2 regions of the Desulfitibacter alkalitolerans DSM 16504 genome follow, and region 1 is predicted to be linked to the other one. Evidence: riboswitches for the same ligand, from Rfam matches in the RefSeq annotation. Region 1 holds a riboswitch; the other holds the start of a gene.
The links. A riboswitch is a leader RNA that binds a small molecule or an ion and turns the genes downstream of it on or off. The one in region 1 is predicted to bind cyclic di-GMP.
Positions count from the first base shown of each region.

Region 2: linked by a shared signal. The riboswitch ahead of K364_RS0110115 (transglutaminase-like domain-containing protein) and the one ahead of K364_RS26610 (flagellar basal body-associated FliL family protein) in region 1 are both predicted to bind cyclic di-GMP.

Region 1 is NZ_KK211100.1:353,816-359,375, reverse strand. It holds gene fliS (flagellar export chaperone FliS) at 1-305, shown strand, start outside; gene K364_RS27555 (flagellin N-terminal helical domain-containing protein) at 466-1,986, shown strand; gene K364_RS0107460 (hypothetical protein) at 2,374-2,673, shown strand; gene K364_RS0107455 (DUF4321 domain-containing protein) at 2,818-3,072, shown strand; cyclic di-GMP riboswitch class I at 3,273-3,356, shown strand; gene K364_RS26610 (flagellar basal body-associated FliL family protein) at 3,459-3,881, shown strand; gene K364_RS0107445 (HD-GYP domain-containing protein) at 3,919-5,163, shown strand; gene K364_RS0107440 (glutaredoxin domain-containing protein) at 5,306-5,560, opposite strand, start outside.
Region 2 is NZ_KK211100.1:885,489-891,048, reverse strand. It holds gene K364_RS0110130 (hypothetical protein) at 1-736, shown strand, start outside; gene K364_RS0110125 (COG1361 family protein) at 781-1,545, shown strand; gene K364_RS0110120 (class D sortase) at 1,612-2,220, shown strand; cyclic di-GMP riboswitch class I at 2,332-2,416, shown strand; cyclic di-GMP riboswitch class I at 2,580-2,672, shown strand; gene K364_RS0110115 (transglutaminase-like domain-containing protein) at 2,709-3,506, shown strand; gene K364_RS25585 (copper amine oxidase N-terminal domain-containing protein) at 3,646-4,953, opposite strand; gene K364_RS0110105 (hypothetical protein) at 5,037-5,318, opposite strand; gene K364_RS0110100 (response regulator transcription factor) at 5,425-5,560, opposite strand, start outside.

The sequences.
Region 1 (5,560 bases):
ATGATGGTGAAATTAAATTTCTTAAAAAAGCTCTAGAATCTATAGCTGCTAAAAACATTCAGGAGGCTCATTATAACATCCTTAGAGCTCAAGACATTTTAATGGGACTAATGTCCGGGCTAAATATGTCAACTGGACAAATTGCTGAGAATTTATTTAATTTATATGAATATATGCACAGCAGACTTGTTGAAGCAAATATCTACAAGGATACTTCTATTATTGAAGAAGTTTTAACTATGATAATTGACTTAAGAAATACCTGGAACCAAATTCTTAAAACAACAAAGGTTGTCAACCAATAAATTTTAAAAAAATCATATTATAGCCTAAATCTATTAATAATTATTCCGATAACTATATTGTAAGGGTTTATATGTATAACCTTGGGGCCCCAATAGGTTAGCATATGGCATATATTGCAGCAGGGACGCTGCAATTCAAAAAAACAAGGAGGTTTATATAATGAGAATTAACAACAACTTAATGGCAATGAACACCCATAGACAGTTGGGAATTACCAACAGCTCTGGCGCAAAAGCAATGGAAAAGTTGTCCTCAGGCTTTAGAATCAACAGAGCTGGAGATGATGCGGCAGGTCTTGCAATCTCTGAAAAGATGAGAGGGCAAATCAGAGGTCTTAACCAAGCTTCAAGAAATGCTCAAGATGGTATTTCTTTAATTCAAACAGCTGAGGGTGCTTTAAATGAGACTCATGCTATTCTTCAAAGGATGAGAGAGCTAGCAGTACAATCAGCAACAGATACCAATACAGCTGATGACCGAACAAAGCTTCAAGCTGAAGTAGATCAGTTGGCTAAAGAGATTACAAGAATTTCTAATACAACTGAGTTTAACACGAAGAACCTTTTAGCTGGTGGTCTTAATAATACTTTCCATATTGGTGCTAACCAAGGTCAAAGTGTAGGCCTGACTATTGGTGCTATGGATGCTAAAACCCTTGGAGTTGCTGGTAATATTGTGAACACAACAGTTACATACGGTTCAGAATTAGGAACAAATTTTTCAGTAACAACCAACTCTGAAGGCTTAAATGGTTACTTTGTAAATATTGCAAAGGTTGCTGCTACACAAGCAGTTGCTGTAACTGGTGGCACAGCTAATACCACTGCAACTGCAGGAGGTTCATATACTGGTTCAAGTGACGTTACGTTAAATATACGAGTTACTGCTTCTGATGGTACAAAGGTCACAGCAGCTGAGTATTCAATTGATGGAGGAAATACTTGGACAAATGCTGGTGCAATGTTAGATAGTTCAGGTGCAAACTCTGTTTTCACATACCAAGGTGCAACAATTACTATGACTTCACATGCAGATGTAAGTACAAGTATACCTGGACTTCAATATAATGCAACACTCACATCTCAGTATTTTAATGTCCAGTTAGGTTCAACAGATACTGGTGGTACTGTGGGAACAGCTGCTAAAATGTATAATAATCAAAGTTCAGTAGTAGTTGGGGATGCTTCAACTGATAGGATAGCAACTGTCTCTTTAGGTGGAGCAACAACCTACGCAACAGCATTTGCAGCTGTTGGGGCAACCGGTACAACTTATACTGCTAATAGTAGCGCGGCTATTGCACAAACCCAGACTGCATCAACTTCAGCAATTATAGCAGCTGACGGTACTGTATCACAAGAAGCTGTTGCACATAAAGGATTAAATATTTCAACTCAAGGCTCTGCAAACCTAGCCATTACTACTATAAATAATGCACTTGAAACCGTTTCCGCAGAGAGATCCAAACTTGGAGCAGCTCAAAACAGATTAGACCATACAATCAAGAACTTAGATACATCTTCAGAAAACCTACAAGCTTCTGAATCAAGAATCAGAGACGTGGACATGGCCAAGGAAATGATGGAATTTACCAAGCAAAACATCCTTCAGCAAGCTGCTACAGCAATGCTTGCTCAAGCCAACCAGGCACCTCAAGCAGTACTTCAATTATTGAGATAATGAATTTAGTATTACAAAGAGGGTCAGGGGAATATTTCCCTGACTCTTTTTCAATTGATTTTTATAGCAGAGATAGGGATGAAGAAAACATTAATGTTATGAAAAATCAAGAAGAGATATTTTTTCTATACATGAGATAAGCATTTATTCACAAAAATGAGAATGATTTTAAAAACTACATCAGATATTTAAACAAATAATTAAATGCTTAAAGATTAATGAAAAATGGAATAGAGATTTAAAAACAAGAGATTGAAAATGTATTGGATGCTATAGAAGGCCAAAGGAAAGTGAAAATGGTGAATTTGAAGATTGGATAAATATTACTTGTTTAAGAAAAAGCCAACTGTTATAATATGGATATGAAGTGCTTGCGGGGTGAGTTAATTGGATAAAGATATGAAGAATATGTTTGATCTTATATTAAACAAATTAGGTACAATTGATGGAAGGCTAGATGCAATAGACCAAAGGCTGGATGCAATGGATCAAAGGCTGGATGCAATGGATCAAAGAATTTTCTCGTTGGAAAGAAGACAGGATGAAATTTTTGAAGTTGTTAAAGCTATTGAGCACAGCAACCAGGTCTTCAAAGCGGAGATGGACAGCGTAAATTTACGCATTTCACATGTAGAGGGGACCTTAAATGCAGTAGGAGAAACCATTAACAAACGGAAGATTGTATAGGTATGTGCGCCTAGTTATTAATACTAGGTTTTTATTTTCTATATTTTACAAAATTGCAGAAAAAAAGAGGAATTTTGCTGAAACTGTTAAATCTATGTATATAGGTTATGCGTACACGAATACATAGAATTGGAGAGTGTGCAAGTGAAAAGATCAACTTCTGGAGCTTCTATATTGATACTGTTGGTTCTCTTGGTCATTGGTTTGTTGTTAGGGGGAATTATTGGGGATATTTTAGGGAAGCTGGGTGTTCCATATATTTATGAAAGCCAGCAGATTCGCTGGAGCCCGTCAGGAGATTTCATGATTATTGTATGGGATATTGACTTGTTAATCAGGGTTAATCTTGCAAGTGTTATTGGCCTGATGCTGGCTTTTTGGATCTATAGGAAATTATAAATTATTGTCCTTCAATTTAATATAAAACACTGTTTAATCTTAAGCTCCTATTATTAGAACAGGAGCTTTTTCGCGTAAAAATATGGAAATATTTTTCCTAATAGGAAGGAATTTGTCGTCAAATATAGAATATATTCAAAATATAGGACCATGGTAGACCATGGTATTGGCATGTGGGACTATACTCTTAAGTTAATAAATATACAATAGGGCAAAGCCACCGAAAGGTGGTGACGCAAAGTCATGGGTCTAAAGCCAGTGGGTATGATTGCCAGACTGCAAAATACAGTTCTTACAGATTAAACTTAGTTTGCCCTATTTGTCTTGGCAGACTAGGTTTTTTATTTTTAACAATTAGTTTTAATAAATACGAATGGGGTGTCAGGGTGAAGGATTTTAATTTTAAAATTATGGTAATATTTATAGTATTTCTTTTGTGTTCTGGAGCAATATTAGCTACAGTATTGCTTCAAGGTAAACTGGCAAGATCAGCAGATGTGGATGAGTATTTTACTGATCCCATTGAGATAGTAACCCATCTAAAGTTTGATGATGTAAATAGAAAACTAATTCATATAAAGGCAGTTATTGTTGTTGAAGCAGGCGGAAGTGAGACATATCAAGTTTTAAGTCAAAATCCAGCAAAAATTAAAGAAATTTGTATAAATTTCTTTAATGACCTTACTGAAAAGCAGGTAAATGAATTGATGAAAGAGAACCTTTTAAAAGACATGCTGCAGATGAAAATCAATAATAGTTTGAATGTGAAAACTACAGGGGTTTATTTTCAGGAAATATTGATTAACTAAAGGGAGGGGTTCTTAGTAAAAGGAGGTATGTGCTAATATGGATGATTTTATAATAAATAATGACTTGCTTGAAGACTTAATAACCTTTTACAATAATGGAGATATCTTGAGTCCCCAGGAAAAAATCGCGTTAGAAAATGAAATTCAAGAAAACGGCATAATCAGCTATATGATATTAAATGGCGAAGGAGAGTATTTCATGGTTGGAGCGGAAAGAAATACTGAGTATATTAGCGTAAAGGATTTAATTCCTGGAATGGTTTTAGCTATGGATATTGTGTCGGCATATGGGACAGAACTCATTTCCAAGGGCAGTGTGTTAACTGATCATTTCATAGATGTGCTGCAGAAGCTAAATTTTGAGGAAGTATTAGTCTATAAAAATCAGGCTTCCAGTAATGAGCTTATAGAGACCGAAACCCTAATACATAGATATGTTGATAATGGGTATGTGGTTGATAAAAATAAAATTAAGAAGCTGATTCAAGAGGTAGGGTCTGGAAACCCCTTAGACGTGAAATATGTAGAGGAAATAACTGGGTCTATAGCTGAACAGGCCAACACCAATTTGCCCCTTGAAATACTTGAAAAAACCATCAGCAAAGATGATTATCTATATGCCCATTCCTTAAATGTTGCCTTGTTAGCCTCATTGCTGGGCAAATGGGTTGGGCTAGATGACAGGTCCGTTTCCCTGTTAGCCAAAACAGGTGTCCTACACGATATAGGAAAATCAAAAATAGATAAGCATCTGTTGGATAAACCGGGTTCATTAACATCACAAGAATACAGTCTGGTTAAAAAGCATAGTCAATACGGATATGAAATATTAAAGAATATAACTGATCTAGAAATAGAAGTTGTTCTTGGGGTATTAATGCATCATGAAAGATACGATGGTACAGGATATCCAATGGGCATAAATGGTGGGAAGATAAGTGTATTTGGAAAAATTGTGGCCATTGCTGATGTTTATTCTGCAATGGTTGCAGACCGCCCTTATGCGAAAAAAGAATGCCCTTTTACAATTTTGAATTATCTTGAAAATGATTGTATAGGACAGTTTGACATAACCTATCTGCGGCCATTTCTTTATAATGTAGCCAGCAGCTATATTGGAAATAACGTTATTCTAAGCAATGGTGAAAAGGCATCTGTAATTCTTGTAAGTAGTACAGAATTTATATCAAGACCCCTTGTTAAAACAGAAAATGTCTTTATTAATCTGGCCAAGGAAAGGAATTTACATATAATCGAGGTTCTCCCCCTGCTGCACAGCTAAGAAGCATATATTAAAAAGAATTGAACCTTTTTAGAAGAAAAAGATAGGTTTTTGTTACAGCAGATTGTATTAGTGGTGAGTATAAGGTGCAGTAATATCTATAATAGACTAAATAAAGGTGCCTCGGGCACCTTTAACTGTGTCAATCCTTGAGGAGTTTTTTATCCAGCTCACCTGCATCATTTAGCTGTCTTAATTCAGTATATCCTCCTATGAACTCCTCACCTATGAAGATCTGTGGAACTGTCAGCATCCCAGTTTGTTCCTTAATTCTAGCAAGCTCATCAGGGTCATTAGTCAAATCGATTTCCTTATAATCCAATCCCTTATTAATACATAGGTTCTTTGCTGCAACACAATAAGGGCAGTTCATGGTGCTGTAAATTGTAATGCTTTG
Region 2 (5,560 bases), 530 kb from region 1:
AGCAAAGCTGAGGGCAAGAGTTATCACCAATTGGGATAGGGATAACACAACAGGTGTTTGTTCGTCTGAAAGTGCATGGGCTGTAGATGATAGTATTGTAGATAAATGGCAGGTTAGCACCATTAGCCCACTTTTTGGTCAAGGAAATAGCCAGGCAAGATATAATATTTTTAATAAAGGCGGTACGTTAACCTTAAAGCTTGGTTACGGGGCAAATTACACTAATGTTGGAACAGTGTATATTCGGAATGATGCTAACAAAATATACGTGGAAATAGACACAATAAATGGTTGGGAATTGTCTGAAACACATTTATATGTTGGCTTAACACCACCAACCAATAGTGCTCCTGGACAACTTGGCAATACAAGAGAGCCTAATAGCACCTCATATACTTATGAACTTCCATTGCCTTCAGGAAGTCAGATTTATATAGCACTTCATGCAGCTGTAAGTTCATGTGGCGAAGAAGAAATAAGCACCAGCAGCAATGCTGCTGAACCGGATTATAATATTCAAGTTCTCAGTAATGGATGGACTGAAGTTCCAGACAACAATGGCTGGTATTACTATTGCAGTTCAGTTTTACCTCAGCAGGAAATAGAGTTTAAGGTGAGACTATGTGTAACTGATGAAGACTGGGAAGGCAATTTAGAGCTTTATTTTGAAGCAGAAGCTGTGCAAGCATCAAATAATGCAATGGACCATGAGTGGCCACAAAATTTGTGTAATTAAGCCAAAAACTATAAGAGGATAAAAAAGTAGTTCAGGAGGTAAATATGGATAAATCAGAGAATATTAAAAAATTGATGCTTACCCTTTTTATACTCTTTGCCATGACATTAATAGCTCCTCATGGAGTTAGCGCAAATGTAAATGGTATTAGTATAGAAGGCAATGTTTGTGGGCTTGTAATTCAAGCTTCTGACGAAAAAGTTAATACAGGCAACCTCAACCCTGGGGACCTTAAGAATACAAGTCTTCTTTTAAGAAATACAGGCAGCGTACCTCTTACTCTATACATTAGAACAAACATCCTGAGTGAAGCAACCCTTAATGGGGGTAAACTGGCTGATATCTTAAATCTTTACATTGCAGATGGCAGCAACATAATCAATAACGAACTTTTTAGATCTGCTGCAGGTAGGGGAAACATCCTAATTGGAACAATGCCTGCAGGCTCTGAAAAAACAATTGATTTCAGTGTAGTTTTCCCAGGAGGTGCAGGAAATGAATATCAGGGTGCAACTGTAAAAGCCAACTGGACCTTTACTACTACTTGCTCCACCGGTGGAGGTGGAGGAGGTGGAGGTGGTGGCGATACTGGTGGTGGAGATGACCCGCTAGATGTTCCAGATGATCCAATCCCATTGGGACCTGCTGAAGAAGAACCCTCCGAACCGGAAATTTTAATTACCGTTGATGAAGATGGAATTCCTGCTGGTCCGGCAGCAATGCCTGACACAGGTGAATTATCACCAATATACTTTCTTGGTGCTGGAGCCTTTATAGTAATGCTGGGAATAGTATTAAGAAGAAAATAACAAATATCAGGCTGGGATGCTTTTAAAATCTCAGCCTTTTTACTATAAAAACACGAGGTATAACCTATGAAAAAGAAACTATCAATTTTCATTATACTAATTGGAATAACAGTTGCCCTTTATCCACTAATGGAGCAGGTCTTTGCCTGGTACTGGCAGCAAAAACTGCTGTCAGAGTTGGAAAACCAGGAGGCAATTCAAGACCTTGGTCAGTTAGACGAGCTTCTTTTGATAGAAGAGGAGGAACAAGAGGAAGAGAGAGCTCCACTTACACCACAGGGTGAGGTGTTGGGGGTTTTGATTATAGATTCTATAAAGGTTAGATTGCCAATTATCAGCGGCTTAAATGAAACTAACCTTAAAATTGGCATATCCTTTCTTGAAGACACAACATCCTTTGGTGAGTATGGCAATGCAGTGGTAGCTGGTCATAGGGGACACTCCCATGGAAGGCTGCTGAACAGGCTGAATGAGGTGAAGATAAATGACAGGATTGTTGTCTCTACCAGTAAGGGTGATTATAACTATACAGTTTACAATAAGGTTATTGTTAGACCTGAGGAAATACATGTCCTGCGTACAGATAAGAAAGAAAAAGTTCTCTCAATTGTCACCTGCGAACCTATACGTAATCCAACCCACAGGCTCATAGTCCAGGCGAAACAGAATGACTAGGACCATGGTCCTATAGAAAACAGGACCATGGTCCCATGTTAATGGGATGAAATTTTGATAAAATAATAATCAAAGCAAGGTGTTTTATTTGTTGTAAAAGGTGTAATTTATAACTGAAAAAGGCAAACCTGTCGAAAGGCAGGGACGCAAAGCCACGAGTCTAAAGCAGCAGTGCTATGATGGTCGGGTTGCCAGTAAAGGACAAAATAACAGCCAGTTATGAACACATCTATTTATCCTTATTTGGACAATCCGAATAAGGATTTTTTAATTGTTAAGAAAGTATATATTTTATTATTACAAGTGCAGATTAGTTTGGAAATTCAGCATTAGCTTGTTCTCCTAATGCTCCAAGCAGCACTTGAAAAAGGCAAACCTGTCGAAAGATAGGGACGCAAAGCTTTCGAGTCTAAAGCCCATGTGGGGTGGGCCATGACGGTCGAGCTGCCAGGTTAGTCCAATATTATTGGAATGCTGGAGGTTAGGAAATGAGGAAAATATCATTAATTATTTTTGTTGTATTTTGTGCATTATTATCTGCACCTGCAGCCATGGCGGCTGCAAATACCTATTCCATTGATGCTTCAGAAGCAAGCAATGGAGCATTCTCCATAAGCTACAACATCCAAAATGGTACGAAAGTAAAGGTAATGGTCCAAAAGGATGGGACAAGCCTGTACTATAATATAGCTGGCAGGGGAACTGAAAGGTTTCCTGTTCAATTAGGAAATGGAGCATACACAATAGCCATTCTGGAAAATGTGACAGGCAACCAGTACCGTATTGTTTCCAGAGACACACTTAATATAAACATGAGTAATATATTAAAAACTTTTTTGCATTCTATTCAAATAGTTAAATGGGAAAAGGAAGATGAGGCCATTAGCAAGGCCAGGGAATTGACAGCAGGCATTGAAAGTGATGAAGAAAAAGTAAAAGCTATATATGAGTATATTGTTAGCAATTACAAATATGACTATGCCAAGATAGACAAGCTATCCTATGATTATCTTCCAGATATTAACAAAACCTTAAAAAGTAAAAGTGGAATCTGCTATGATTTTAGTGCTTTATTTGCTTCCATGTTAAGAAGTGTAGGAATTCCTGCAAAGCTTGTAAAGGGCTACGGGCAAAAAATTCAAGGCTATCATGCATGGAATGAGGTTTATATAAATAACAAGTGGGTTACCATGGATACTTCTGTAGATATCCAGTTTGCAGAAAATAATCGAAGTTACACCATGTATAAAGACAGCAAGACTTATGAAAAGGTCAGTGAATTTTAAAGTAATGCCTTTCAATTTCTGCACATTCAGCGTTGATAAATAACAATACCAGCCTTTGGCTGGTATTGTTATTTAGAAGGAGTTATCCTGGACTTTGTAAATGTTTAATTGCTTTGAACTTTCTTAGTTACTGGCTGCCTTAATTCTCAAAATACAAGATTTCATGTAAATCTTCAACTGTTTCTAACCCAATATCAATGTCTCCTGTCTCTTCATTGAAATCTACCCTTTCACCTAATATTTCACTTACAAACCTTATGGGGACAGTAGTTCTGTTATTAATTAACTGGGCAGGTATATCTAACTCATATTCTTCACCATTAACAAGCACAATCCTGGAATCTAGAAAAAGCTCAATTATTTTATCATCCTTGGTAATGGTGATTTTTTTAAGTTCATTGTTCCAATTCACTTCAGCTCCAAGTCCTTCAGTAATTGCTCTAACAGGCACCAGAGTTCTACCTTCTCTAAGTACTGGGGGAACGTCAAAGTCAAGGGTATTGCCTCTTATATAAAGCCTATCTTTTAATTCCCTGTTCCTCATTTCTCTTTTTACCTCATCAGGGAGATTTCTTAGGTATTCCTGATGCTGAATTCTATTCATAATTCTTTCACGTAACTGCATTAAAATCTCTTTTTCATTTGCTTCTACTAATCTTTGAATTCTTACTAGAGAATTGTCATCTATTGTAATGTTTTCATTTGCCAGATAGCTTCGCAGCTCCTTTTCCAACATTTCCAATCTTAAAATTTTTGACTGATATGTGTCTCTGGTATTATATATGTTCTTTAAACTTGCGTAGTACTGCTCTTTAACCTCTTCATCCATGATTCTAGCTATCATGCTTCTTATTTTCCCCACCAGGCTCAGATACTGTTTTTCTATATTTTCCCCTGTGGGTGTATCAGGGGAAAAATTGTTAATAGTTCTCAATAGACTTTCCAGCATGACAATCTTTGTTTCAATTCTGTCCATTGAATTTTCTATAACCTTTAGACGATTTAATAAACGATTTTTTATAGTTTCATCTTCAAAAGCTCTAATTAGTTTTTGGATATGTGTAATAAGTCTTTCGTATTTTTCTAGGTTTTCTTCCTCGAGATTATTTTGGTTTATTAAACTATTTATTTCTCTCAGAAGCACCTCAAGCCTGACTATTTTTTGTTCTATATCAAGTCTTGACTGCCTTATTTGATTAAGCTTTTCTATATATTCAGCTTTTGTGGCTCTATCCTCCAAACTATTTATCTTGGTCTGAATTTTTTGTACTAAGCTTTCATGCTTGACCTGCAATTCATTACTTTCTATATTAGAAGACCTGGAGTTGTCTTCTATAACCTGACTTTTAGAAGAAGATGCATCTCGCGCTTCAGCAGCAAAAGAAATAGTGCTCAATGTAAACATCAAAAGTATTACTAATGAAAGTATTTTTAGATATTTTTTCATGTTATGTTCACTCCTTATATATGTTTTACTTGGAAATAAGACACAAGAACTGTCTACAGAGTCTTTCCAGTCTTTTGTTGGCCTTAAAAAGCTGACTTGAGGGTATGCAGATCTGCTTTTAGCCTTTTGTAAGCATTTAATCTTCGTTCTTGAATTTGGCTGAGGTTATCCAAACGGTTGATAATTTGTGGTTGGTTGCTTCTGGTTAATCTATCTTGTGCCAATTCAATTGTCTGTAAATTTAAATCACCTATAGTGCTTTCTAAAAGGTTTCTGCTGCTTCTAATCAGCCTGATGCTCTCTCTAATTGTACGAATATTTTCTTCTGTCAGAGAGCCAGGGCGATTCTTTAATTCAGAAATCATGGTTCTTAAGTTTTCAAGATCGTTTCGTATTTCTCTTTCAATCTGTAATAGCTCTGCCCTTTGACGTCTAAGCTTTTGAATTCTTTCATTTACCTCATCCCTGTAGTTAATAATTCACCTCAAGTTTGTAGCCAATTCCCCAAATAGTTTTTAGTTTAAAGCCCAAACTATTATTACCAAGCTTTTCACGTAATCTTTTTATATGAACATCCACAGTACGCGTTTCTCCATAGAATTCATGG